DNA from 3 places in the Streptomyces sp. YIM S03343 genome. Region 2 is predicted to be linked to each of the others. Evidence: riboswitches for the same ligand, from Rfam matches in the RefSeq annotation. Region 2 holds a riboswitch; each other region holds the start of a gene.
The links. A riboswitch is a leader RNA that binds a small molecule or an ion and turns the genes downstream of it on or off. The one in region 2 is predicted to bind S-adenosylmethionine.
Positions count from the first base shown of each region.

Region 1: linked by a shared signal. The riboswitch ahead of thrC (threonine synthase) and the one ahead of ACSYGN_RS02320 (putative leader peptide) in region 2 are both predicted to bind S-adenosylmethionine.
Region 3: linked by a shared signal. The riboswitch ahead of ACSYGN_RS30345 (aminotransferase class V-fold PLP-dependent enzyme) and the one ahead of ACSYGN_RS02320 (putative leader peptide) in region 2 are both predicted to bind S-adenosylmethionine.

Region 1 is NZ_JBPUKX010000001.1:5,067,803-5,071,757, forward strand. Features, by position in the region: gene ACSYGN_RS22085 (glucosyl-3-phosphoglycerate synthase) at 117-1,061, opposite strand; SAM riboswitch class I at 1,244-1,389, shown strand; gene thrC (threonine synthase) at 1,408-2,691, shown strand; gene ACSYGN_RS22095 (ubiquitin-like small modifier protein 1) at 2,867-3,142, shown strand; gene ACSYGN_RS22100 (cold-shock protein) at 3,630-3,833, shown strand; gene ACSYGN_RS22105 (hypothetical protein) at 3,823-3,955, opposite strand, start outside.
Region 2 is NZ_JBPUKX010000001.1:507,575-511,529, forward strand. Features, by position in the region: gene ACSYGN_RS02305 (amino acid ABC transporter ATP-binding protein) at 1-749, opposite strand, end outside; gene ACSYGN_RS02310 (amino acid ABC transporter permease) at 746-1,750, opposite strand; gene ACSYGN_RS02315 (hypothetical protein) at 1,916-2,050, opposite strand; SAM riboswitch class IV at 2,207-2,352, shown strand; gene ACSYGN_RS02320 (putative leader peptide) at 2,389-2,454, shown strand; gene ACSYGN_RS02325 (glutathione S-transferase C-terminal domain-containing protein) at 2,566-3,348, shown strand; gene ACSYGN_RS02330 (LLM class flavin-dependent oxidoreductase) at 3,436-3,955, opposite strand, start outside.
Region 3 is NZ_JBPUKX010000001.1:6,866,145-6,870,099, forward strand. Features, by position in the region: gene qcrB (cytochrome bc1 complex cytochrome b subunit) at 1-859, shown strand, start outside; gene trpD (anthranilate phosphoribosyltransferase) at 1,020-2,084, shown strand; SAM riboswitch class IV at 2,195-2,311, shown strand; gene ACSYGN_RS30345 (aminotransferase class V-fold PLP-dependent enzyme) at 2,748-3,955, shown strand, end outside.

The DNA of each region.
Region 1 (3,955 bases), 4.6 Mb from region 2:
GAACGAAGTTGAGAGCTTGGGGGAGCGACCAGCCACGACGCACCCGCACCCGACATCGAACCGGACAAATCCAGGGGCGCGGGGAACTGCGCAAACCTCAGCCCCCCAGCCCCCGGTCAGGCCACCCGCCGCTCCGCATACTCCACGATCTCGGCCATAGGCGGCCGCTCCTCCGTGTCCACGGAATACGTCCGTGCCTCGAACCCCTCCGCCCCCCGCTCGAACTGCGTGAGCGACGGCCGGATCAGATGCCCGCGGGCCAGCCGGAGCTGGGCGGTGCGGTAGATCGCCGCGGCCATCCGCCCCAGCGCCTGCCCGTCCTGGTGCCGGTGCTTGCGTACCCCCACGTCGACCTGGGCCAGTGCGTCGAGGCCGACGAGATGCAGGGCGTCGACGAGCATGCCCAGCTCGATGCCGTAGCCCACCGGGAACGGCAGCAGCTCCAGCAGACTGCGCCGGGCCGCGTACTCGCCGCCGAGCGGCTGGACGAAGCCGGCGAGCTGGGGCCAGTGCATATTGAGCAGCGGGCGGGCCATCAGCTCGGTGACCCGGCCGCCCTGCCCGGCGGCGCCGCCGAGCGGACGGTCGTACATGGCCTTGACCAGGTCGACCTCCGGGTCGGTGAGCAGCGGGCCGACGATGCCGGAGACGAAGTCGGAGGAGAACTCCTTCAGATCGGCGTCGATGAAGCAAACGATGTCCCCGCCGGTGACCAGGAGGGAGCGCCACAGCACCTCGCCCTTGCCGGGCACGGCGGGGATGCGCGGCAGGATGTGGTCGCGGTGGACGACCCGGGCGCCCGCGGCGGCGGCGACCTGGGAGGTGCGGTCGGTGGACCCGGAGTCGACGACGACGATCTCGTCGACCAGCGGGACCTGCTGCATGAGGTCGTGGCGGATGATCGCGACGATGTCGCCGACCGTTTCCTCCTCGTTGAGCGCGGGCAGGACGACGGACACCGACTGACCCGTGCGCTGCTTCGCCGCCATGATCCTGTGAAGGGGGCGATCGGTCACGGACCAGGAGCGATCGCTCAGCCAGCGCTCGACTTCTTCCAGCACAGCTTGCGGCTCCTCACTGTTGCGGCCACACATCACCATGTGATCCCTGCGATCCATGTGATCCCTGTGATCCATCTCGCGGTTCGGACGACTATCTCAACTCTCCTGGCCTTCGGTTACAGTCTTGAACAACGCGGATGACCATCGCATGTCCGAGGTCTCCGGCGTCCACAAGTGCATACCGCTCATCCAGAGGGGCAGAGGGATACGGCCCGGTGAAGCCCCGGCAACCCCCCTACGACCGGTCTCGGCATCCGCTGCGAGGCTCCCGGCGAGGGAAGGTGCCAAATCCGTCTCACGACGAGATGCGTCGTGAGGAAGATGAGGAGAAAGGGCCTCGCCTCTCATGGCCGCGCAGTCACTTGCAAGCACCACGGAATCCTCCGTCGATCTCGGGCCCGCCGCCGCTCTGAGCTGCCGGGAATGCGGCCATCGCGTACCGCTCGGCCCGGTCTTCGCCTGTGCGGAGTGTTTCGGCCCGCTGGAGATCTCCTACGACTTCTCGTCCTACGACACCGAGGAGCTCCGTAAGCGTATCGAGGCGGGACCCGCGAACATCTGGCGTTATGCGCCACTGCTGCCCGTCCCCGCGGACGTGGCGGACAAGCCGAACATCAATCCCGGCTGGACGAAACTCGTCAAGGCCGACCGTCTCGCCCGGGAACTCGGGGTGACCGGCGGTCTGTATGTGAAGGACGACTCCGGCAATCCGACGCACTCCTTCAAGGACCGTGTCGTGGCCCAGGCGCTGGAGGCCGCCCGCGCTTTCGGCTTCACCACGCTCTCCTGCTCCTCGACCGGCAATCTGGCCGGTGCGGTGGGTGCCGCCGCGGCCCGCGCCGGGCTGCGCTCGTGCGTGTTCATCCCGCACGACCTGGAGCAGGGCAAGATCGTCATGGCCGCGATCTACGGCGGCGATCTGGTCGGTATCGAGGGCACCTACGACGATGTGAACCGCTTCTGCTCCGAGCTGATCGGCGATCCGGCGGGCGAGGGCTGGGGCTTCGTCAACGTCAATCTGCGGCCGTACTACGCGGAGGGCTCCAAGACCCTGGCGTACGAGGTCTGCGAGCAGCTCGGCTGGCGGCTGCCCGACCAGATCGTCGTACCGGTGGCCTCCGGTTCGCAGCTCACCAAGGTCGACAAGGGGCTGAAGGAACTGATCGAGCTGGGTCTGGTGGAGGACCGGCCGTACAAGATCTTCGGTGCGCAGGCCGAGGGCTGCTCGCCGGTGTCCACCGCCTTCAAGGCCGGGCACGACGTCGTACGGCCGCAGAAGCCGAACACCATCGCCAAGTCGCTCGCCATCGGCAACCCGGCCGACGGGCCCTACGTCCTCGACATCGCGCGCCGTACCGGCGGCGCCGTGGAGGACGTGACGGACGATCAGGTCGTCGAGGCGATCGGGCTGCTCGCCCGCACCGAGGGCATCTTCGCCGAGACGGCGGGCGGTGTGACGGTGGGCGTGACGAAGAAGCTGATCGACGACGGCGTCCTCGACCCCACCCTCACCACGGTCGTCCTCAACACGGGCGACGGCCTCAAGACCCTCGACGCGGTGGCCGGCACCGGGCTGACCGCCACCATCCGTCCCAACCTTGAGTCGTTCCGAGAGGCTGGCCTCGCTTGACCTCCTCCTCCGAGTCCCGAGGAGTCCAGCGGTCGCCCGCCGGGTTTCCTGCTTCACCGCCGGCTGCCCCCGGGACGAACCCAAGCCGAGGTCTTATGCCAGCTCCACAGGCCGAAACCGCCGGCCCGGCGGTCGCGACGCAACGTAGTCCCCTTGTCACCGGAGGTCAAGTCGCATGAGTGTCACCGTCCGCATCCCCACCATCCTGCGCACCTACACCGGTGGGCAGGCCGAAGTGGCGGCCGAGGGCGCGACCCTCGCCGATGTCATCACCGACCTGGAGAAGAACCACACCGGCATCGCCGCCCGGGTCCTGGACGACCAGGGCAAGCTGCGCCGGTTCGTGAACGTCTACGTCAACGACGACGACGTCCGCTTCGAGCAGGGCCTGGAGACGGCTACTCCGGACGGGGCGGGCGTGTCGATCATCCCCGCCGTCGCCGGAGGCTGAGCACCCCAGGAGCGCACCCCCGGAGCGCCCGCCCGGAGTGCACCACGGAGCCCACCACTGTTACCGGGGGTAACGTCGCTCACTCACTGTTCATCGAATTGCCTCCTCCGTGAGAGAAGCGGAGGGGGTAATTCAGTTGGGTTGAACGCGGTAGGGTTGGGGAAGGCGCTCGTGATCTTCAGGGTGAAGACCCTGTGAATGTGCCGGGCGAACGGCAAGAAGTAGCCAAAGTGTGCGAACCTTTTGCGCCTTATACGCCTTTTATGGGGCCCGACTTGCCCTGAATTCAGGTGAATTCTCGGGAGATTCCCGACCGTGCGTGCCCGGATTTCTCGTCCGATTGACCTGTTGCAGACGGCAGTTGGACAGATACATTCAGCCGCGGTCGACGCGTTCCGGCGCACGCCCCCAATCCATGGGGGGTGAGGTCTGACCCGGATCCGCGAAGTGTGGATCTGTGCAAGGGCCAGTAATAGGGGAGTTAGGCATGGCTCAGGGCACCGTCAAGTGGTTCAACGCGGAGAAGGGGTACGGCTTCATCGCGGTCGACGGTGGTGCGGACGTCTTCGTCCACTACAGCGCGATCCAGATGGACGGCTACCGCACCCTGGAAGAGGGTCAGCGCGTCGAGTTCGAGATCTCGCAGGGCCAGAAGGGCCCGCAGGCCGACATGGTCCGCGTCACCGCCTGAACGTCAACTGCACGTATTTCCTGCGAAGGGCCCGCACCCGCACCGGGTGCGGGCCCTTCGCGTGCCCGGACGCCGTGCAGACGTCGTACGGCTGCCGTGCGGACGTCGTACGGCTGCCGTCG
Region 2 (3,955 bases):
CCGCCGTCGATGAACACGACCCGGTCGGCGACCTCTCGGGCGAAGCCGATCTCGTGGGTGACGATGACGAGGGTCGTGCCGCTCGTCGCCAAGTCCTTGATGACAGCGAGGACTTCGCCCACGAGCTCGGGGTCGAGGGCGGAGGTGGGTTCGTCGAAGAGGATCACGCCGGGCCGCAGGGCCAGGGCCCGCGCGATGGCCACCCGCTGCTGCTGGCCGCCGGACAACTGCCGTGGATATGCACCGGTCTTGTCGGCCAGGCCCACCCGGCCGAGTAGTTCCCGGGCCAGTTCCTGAGCCTCGGGCTTGGTGAGCTTCCCGGTCGCGACCGGGGCGGCGGCCACGTTGGCTAGCACGGTGAGATGCGGGAAGAGGTTGAAGTTCTGGAAGACGAAGCCGATACGGCTGCGCTGCGCCAGGATCGCACGCTCGCTCAGCTCCTTCAGCCTCCCCCGGCCTTCGGCCGGGGGGACCCCTGTCTCCCTTCGGTCGCCCTGGCGCTTCACGCCGATCAGCTCGCCGTTGACGCTGACGTAGCCGACCTCTGGCTTCTCCAGGTGGTTGATGACCCGCAGCAGCGTGGACTTGCCGGAACCGGACGGGCCGAGGATGACGGTGACCTCGCCGGGCCGTACGGTCAGGTCGACGCCGTCCAGAACCCGGTGGGCGCCGTACCACTTGTGCACGTCGTGCACCTCGACGGCGGCGGGCGCCGCCGTCGTCAGGATCTCGGCGGTCTCGGTGCTCATACGGCGGCCTCCCTGCGCGCCCGCTCCCGCAACTCCCTGAGGCCGGCGCGGAGTTTCTGCAACGGGGTCGGCGGCAGGGTGCGGGTGGCGCCCCGGGCGAAGTACCGCTCGACGTAGAACTGGACGACGGACACGGCACTGGTGAGGATCAGGTACCAGACGGTGGCGACCAGCAGCAGCGGCACGATGTCGCCGGGGTAGGTGCTGCCCATCGTCTGCACCGAGCCGAACAGGTCGAGCAGCGACACGTAGAACACCAGCGATGTGCCCTTGATCAGGCCGATCAGCTGGTTGACGTAGTTCGGGGTGATGGACCTGAGGGCCTGCGGGAAGACGATCCGGGTGAACTGGTAGGCCTTGGGCAGACCTAGGGCCGCGGCGGCCTCGTGCTGGCCCTGGTCGACGGAGAGGATGCCGCCGCGGACCACTTCGGACGCGTACGCCGCCTCGTTCAGGCTGAGGCCGACGACGGCGACCGCCATGTCGGTGGCGAGTTTCGACTCGTCGAAGGTGAAGAAGGCGGGCCCGAAAGGCACTCCGAGGCTCACCGTCTTGTACAGGGCACTGAAGTTGTAGAGGAAGATCAGCAGGACGATCAGCGGCACGGACCGGAACAGCCAGGTGTAGACCCAGGTCACGGCCCGCAGCACCGGATTCCCGGAGAGTCGCCCGAGCGCGAGCAGGATGCCGCCGAACAGCCCCAACACCGCGCTGAAGGCGGTCACTTCGAGGGTGATGACGAGCCCGTCGAGGATGGTGGGGCGCAGGAACCAGTAGCGGAAGCGGTCCCACTGGTAGAACGGGTTGGTCACCAGCCCGTGGGTGATCTGGGCGACCAGCACGAGCACGACGGCTGTGATGATCCAGCGGCCGGGACGCCGGAGCGGAAAGACCCGCTGCGCCGCAGAGGGCTTCGGCTCGGCGGGGGTGTCGGGGCGGGGGATCGCCTCGGCGGGCGGTGCTGATCCGGAGGACACAGCGATGCCCGGAGATTCACTCATGGTGGGCTCCAGCAGATTCGGTGACCCCGGACCGCGGAATGCGGCAGTACCGCGCCGAGCGGGAGCGGCTCGGCACGAGGCGACGCACGGGTGCACGCGGAACGGGGGCCGGGCGGGGAGAGGGCACACCGCGACAGCGGTGGTCGTCAGAGACTCAGAAAGCCGTCAGCCTTGGCAGAGGGCGCGACAAGCGGCCGTACACAGCGCGCTGTTGACGCGCAGCAGGTCGACGGAGCGGTCCGCGCACAGCAGGACGCGGCCGAGGCGGCGCCATGCGGCCGTCCCGTCAGCTGCGTACATCGCTGTCACCATCACTTCTCCGGCCCTGGGGCATCTCGGTCTGCGCCGCAAGTTAGGCATGTCCCGAAAGGAATGTCAATGCGAGTGACCACCAGGTGAGACCGCATACTCGGCGTTCTTGACGTCGTCGCGGAGCGCGCCGAAACTGACGTGGACGGTCACGATTGTCAGCGCCCACGGCGCGGGTTCACCCCGCTCATGTGGTCATCGGCCCCGGCCCGCTGACAGGCAACCCTTCCACCGCGACGGGGTGCCCCGGGTGACGACCGGGTCCCGCCGGCGCGGCGGGGCAAGCGTGGTCTCGCGTCTCGCGAGCCCCGGAGGTGGGACCGGTGGGAATGCCCTGGAACGGCTTGACGAGGCGCCTGCACATCGATCTGTTGCGTGTCTCCAGCGCTTACTGACCCGCCACCGGTCCGTTCGATCCGGACCGGTGCGACAAGCGCAGTCGCCCGGCATTCGGCCGCTGGTGCCCACAAGGCGGCGGTGGCTTCCTCGTTCCCCAAGGGAGAGTCATGCCCCAGACAGCTTCACGCAGTTCCAGCACGGACAACTCCAGTGGCTGTAACCAGAGTTCGTTCGCTGCGGGTCATCGCCCCGGAGCGGCCGTACCGTCCGCCTTCCCCCACCGCTTCCACAGCCGTATCGGCGTCGGTCCGGCCGGCGGCTTCTACCCGGCACCGCACCGCTATGAGCTGTTTCTGTCGGCGAGTTGTCCGCACTCGCTGTGCATCTCAATCACCCTCGACCTGCTCGGCCTGACGGACTCGGTCACCACCACATTCCTGGCACACCCCGCCGAGACGCCCGACGCCTTCACCGCACTGCGCCGTGCGTACGAGGCCACGGTCCATCACTACGACGGACCACTGACAGCACCCGCGCTGTGCGACCGGTGGAGCGGACGCATCGTCAGCAACCACACCCCCGACATCCTCCGCGACCTTGCGGGCCTGCTGTCCGGCCACGACGGGGCCTGCCCCTCCGCGCTGCGCCCGTCGGCCCTCGCCGCGGACATCGACGCCCTCCGTGACCTGCTGGAGCTGGACGTCACCCCGGCCGCCGAGGCCTCAAGGCGATCGGCGGCACTGGACCTGTTGGAGCGTCGACTCGCCAGGCAGCCCTATGTGCTGGGCGAGGATCTGACGGCCGCGGACGTGGACCTGTGGGTGGCGCTCGTCCATCTCGGCCCGGTCGGCACCCTCAGCTCGCACCCCCGGCTCCGGGACTACGTACGCCGTCTCGGCGCCCACCCCGCCTTCCGGGGCAGGGCGGACGCGGTGTCAGACGCGGCGTGAGCCCCAGGGCTCAGGTTCCCGTCGCGAGCGGTCGGGACGGATCCCGGGAGGACCATTTCTGCAGCGAACCGTCGTAGGGCGATGTCCTCAGGGCCTGTCTGGAGTTGTGCTCCGGGCGGCAGGCCGGGCGTGTGTGTCCGCGCGAGTGGCGCGGGTCCACAGTCCCTGAGCGGCGAAGCGCGGCAGGACGTTCTCGCCGAACCAGTACGCCTCCTCCAAGTGCGGGTATCCGGAGAGCACGAACTCGTCGATGCCGAGCCGGTGGTACTCGGCGATCCGTTCGGCCACCTCGGTATGGCTGCCGACCAGTGCCGTACCGGCCCCGCCGCGCACCAGACCGATGCCGGCCCACAGGTTGGGGTAGATCTCAAGGTCGTCGCGGCCGCCGCCGTGCAGGGCGAGCATCCGCTTCTGCCCCTCGGACTCGCTGCGAGCAAGACCGGCCTGTACGGCGGCGACGGTCTCGGGGTCGAAGCCGTCGAGGAGTCGCTGTGCCTCGGCCCACGCCTGCTCGGAGGTGTCGCGTGTGATGACGTGGAGGCGGATTCCGAAGCGGATGCTCCGCCCCTCCTTCTCCGCCAGGGTCCGGATCCAGGCGATCTTCTCG
Region 3 (3,955 bases), 6.4 Mb from region 2:
GCTGCTGCCCGTCTACATGGCCAAGGCCGGAGGCTTCTTCTTCCTGGTCTTCGGTGTCATCGCGGCCATCGCCGCGGTCGCGCAGATCAACCCGATCTGGGCCATGGGCCCCTACCGCCCGGACCAGGTCTCCACCGGCGCCCAGCCCGACTGGTACATGGGCTTCTCCGAGGGTCTGATCCGCTTCATGCCGGGCTGGGAGGTCAACTTCTGGGGCCACACGCTCGTCCTGGGCGTGTTCATCCCTCTGATGATCTTCCCGCTGGTCCTGGTCGCGATCGCGGTCTACCCGTTCATCGAGTCCTGGATCACCGGCGACAAGCGCGAGCACCACATCCTGGACCGCCCGCGCAACGCCCCGACGCGCACCGCGTTCGGTGTCGCCTGGCTGACGGTGTACTTCACCCTGCTGATCGGCGGCGGCAACGACCTGTGGGCCACCCACCTCAACCTGTCGATCAACGCGGTGACCTGGTTCGTCCGGATCTTCGTCTTCGTCGGACCGGTGCTCATGTTCCTCGTCACCAAGCGGATCTGCCTCGGCCTCCAGCGCCGTGACCGCGACAAGGTGCTGCACGGCCGGGAGACCGGCATCATCAAGCGCCTGCCGCACGGCGAGTTCATCGAGGTCCACGAGCCGCTCAGCCAGGAGCAGTTGCACACCCTCACCGCGCACGACCAGTACGTGCCCGCCCAGGTCGGCCCGACGGTCGACGAGAACGGCGTCGTACGCAAGGTGAAGGGCTCGGTGAAGCTGCGCGCCAAGCTCAGCAAGGCGTACTACGGCGAGTACAACCAGATCCCGAAGCCGACCGTCGAGGAGTACAAGGAGATCACGAGCGGCCACGGCCACCACTGATCGCCGGATCGCTTGATCGCTTGATCGCTGCGTTTCGCCACGCCACGGCCGAGGGCCCCGTCCGCCGACAGCATCCGCTGTCCGGACGGGGCCCTCGGCCGTCCCCGCAGGTGGATAGGGTGGGGTCACACGCTGTCGATGACACACCCAGGAGCGGCTGATGAGCGCTGTGACCCCCGCTGGAGGCGACACCGCGGCGGGCCGTTCCTGGCCCCAGGTACTGAACGCCCTGCTGGACGGCCGTGACCAGAGCGCCGACGCGACCGCCTGGGCGATGGACCGGATCATGCGGGGCGAGGCGACCGACGCGCAGATCGCCGGATTCGTGGTGGCCCTGCGGGCCAAGGGCGAGACCGTCGAGGAGATCACCGGCGTGGTCCGGGCGATGTACGAGCACGCCAACGTCATCGAGGTGTCCGGCCGTACGGTCGACATCGTCGGCACGGGCGGCGACGGCGCGAAGACGGTCAACATCTCCACCATGTCGGCGCTCGTCGTCGCGGGCACCGGCGCCAAGGTCGTCAAGCACGGCAACCGGGCCGCCTCCTCCGCCTCCGGCTCCTCCGACGTCCTGGAGAAGCTCGGCGTCAACCTCGATCTCACCCCGCAGCGGGTCGCCGAGGTCGCCGAGGAAGCCGGCATCACCTTCTGCTTCGCCGTGAAGTTCCATCCGGCGCTGCGTCATGTCGCCGCGGCCCGCGGCCAGTTGGGCATCCGTACGGTGTTCAACGCACTCGGCCCGCTGACCAACCCGGCCAAGGTGAAGGCCCAGGCGATCGGCGTCGCCGATCCGCGCATGGCGCCGATCATCGCGGGCGTCCTCGCCGACCGCGGCAACTCCTCCCTGGTGTTCCGCGGCGACGACGGCCTCGACGAGCTGACCACGACCTCCACCTCGCACGTGTGGACCGTCCGCGACGGCAAGGTCGCCGAGCAGACCTTCGACCCGCGTGACGTCGGCATCGAGCGGGTACCGGTGGAGGCGCTGCGCGGCGGCGACCCGTCGTACAACGCCGATGTCGCACGCCGTCTGCTGAACGGCGAACAGGGCCCCGTACGGGACGCGGTGCTGCTCAACTCGGCCGCCGCCCTCGCGGCCCTCGACCCCACGGACGCGCCGCTCGCCGAGCAGCTGGCGGCCGGGATGGCGAAGGCCGCCGAGTCCATCGACTCGGGCGCGGCACGGCGCACCCTGGAACGCTGGGTGGCAGCCAGTCACGCCTGAGGCGCGCGAGTCGTACGAGTCGTACGAGTCGAACGAGGTCACAGGGGGCGCAGTCCGGCATACGGACTGCGCCCTTGTGCGTCGCCGATCATGTGGCAGGATGACGGCCAGGTCATGAGCGACAGCCATCAGGCCCCGGCCGGCTGTCCGGCAACCCTCCGTCCGTGGCGGGGTGCCCCGGGTGAAGACCAGGCCGTCGGCAGCGAAGCCCTCGGCAAGCGCGGACCCCTCGCACTCAGTCCCTGAGTGAGGCACCAGGGGTCCTGGTCACGAGGGAGCCTTCTGTGAGCAAGCGAATGCGCTAGGCCTGTCCGGCCGATCAGGTCGTGGATATTGGCGGTGACCGCCCTCTCCGCGACAACCATCGGGTGCACAGGCCCCAGGCCTTGTCGTCACCTCTTCTTCCGGCTCAGTCCGTCCGGGGGATTGGGGACACCCGTACAGCCCGACCTCTCGGCGGGCGGCGGGAGATCCGACGACAGGCACACGGACAGCGGAGCCCGGTCTCCGCGTCCCGTATCGCCCTTTCGCCCTTTCGCCCTTCGACATCACCCCGCCCGAGCCGTCCGTGCCGGTCCCGCGGTCGCCGTTTCCCGCGCGCCGTCCGACGTCGGCCGCCTGCGCTCGCGTGGTGATGCCCGCCTGTCTCACGGGAGTTGAGCCATGTCCGCCGCCACTGTCGCCACCACCGCCCCCGCCACCACCGCCCCCAGCGCCGCCGCCGATCAGCCCCCCTGTACCCCGCTCCCCGTGCTGGGGCGCGACGTCACCGTGCCGCTCGTCACCGGCGGCTCCGTCACCTACGCCGCCCTCGACTACGCGGCCAGCGCCCCCGCCCTCCAGCGGGTCTGGGACGACGTGGCCGCCTACGCGCCGTACTACGGCAGTGTCCACCGCGGCGCCGGACACCTCTCCCAGCTCTCCACCGAGCTGTTCGAGAACGCCCGCCGCACCGTCACCGGGTTCCTCGACTGCCGCCCCGACGACCAGCTGATCTTCACCCGGTCCACCACCGACTCCCTCAACCTGCTCGCCGCCGCGCTCCCCGCGGACTGCCAGGTCTACGTCTTCGAGACCGAGCACCACGCCGCCCTGCTGCCCTGGCAGAACGCCCGCCTCACCGTCCTCGACGCCCCGCGCAGCCCCGGCGAGGCCGTCGAGAACCTTCAGCGCGCCCTCGCCGGCCGCGATCCCCACGGCCCGGCCCTGGTCTGTGTCACCGGCGCCTCGAACGTCACCGGTGAGCTGTGGCCGGTGCGCGAGCTGGCCGCCGCCGCCCATGCGCACGGCGCCCGGATCGTCCTGGACGCCGCCCAGCTCGCCCCGCACCACCCCGTGTCGGTGCGTGATCTCGACGTCGACTGGGTCGCCTTCTCCGGCCACAAGCTCTACGCCCCGTTCGGCTCCGGGGTGCTGGCGGGCCGCGCCGACTGGCTGAAGGCCGCCGACCCCTACCTCGCCGGGGGCGGCGCCAGCCGCCGGGTCACCCGTGGTGCCGACGGCAAGGTCGTCGTGGAATGGCACGACAGCGCCGCCCGACACGAGGCCGGTTCACCGAACGTCATCGGCGCCTACTCCATCGCCTCCGCCTGTACGGCGCTCACCGAGGCGGGCTTCGGCTCGCTGGTCGCCCGGGAGCAGCGGCTGGTCACCCGGGTCCGCGCGGGCCTCGCCGAGATTCCCCAGGTCACGGTGCTGTCCCTGTTCGGCGACGACGCCCCGCGGGTCGGTGTGGTGTCCTTCGTGGTCGACGGCTGGAACAGCTCCCACTTCGCGGCGGCCCTCTCCGCGGAGTACGGCATCGGCGTCCGCGACGGCCTCTTCTGCGCCCACCCCCTGCTCCGCACCCTCCTGGGCACGGCCCCCGACCC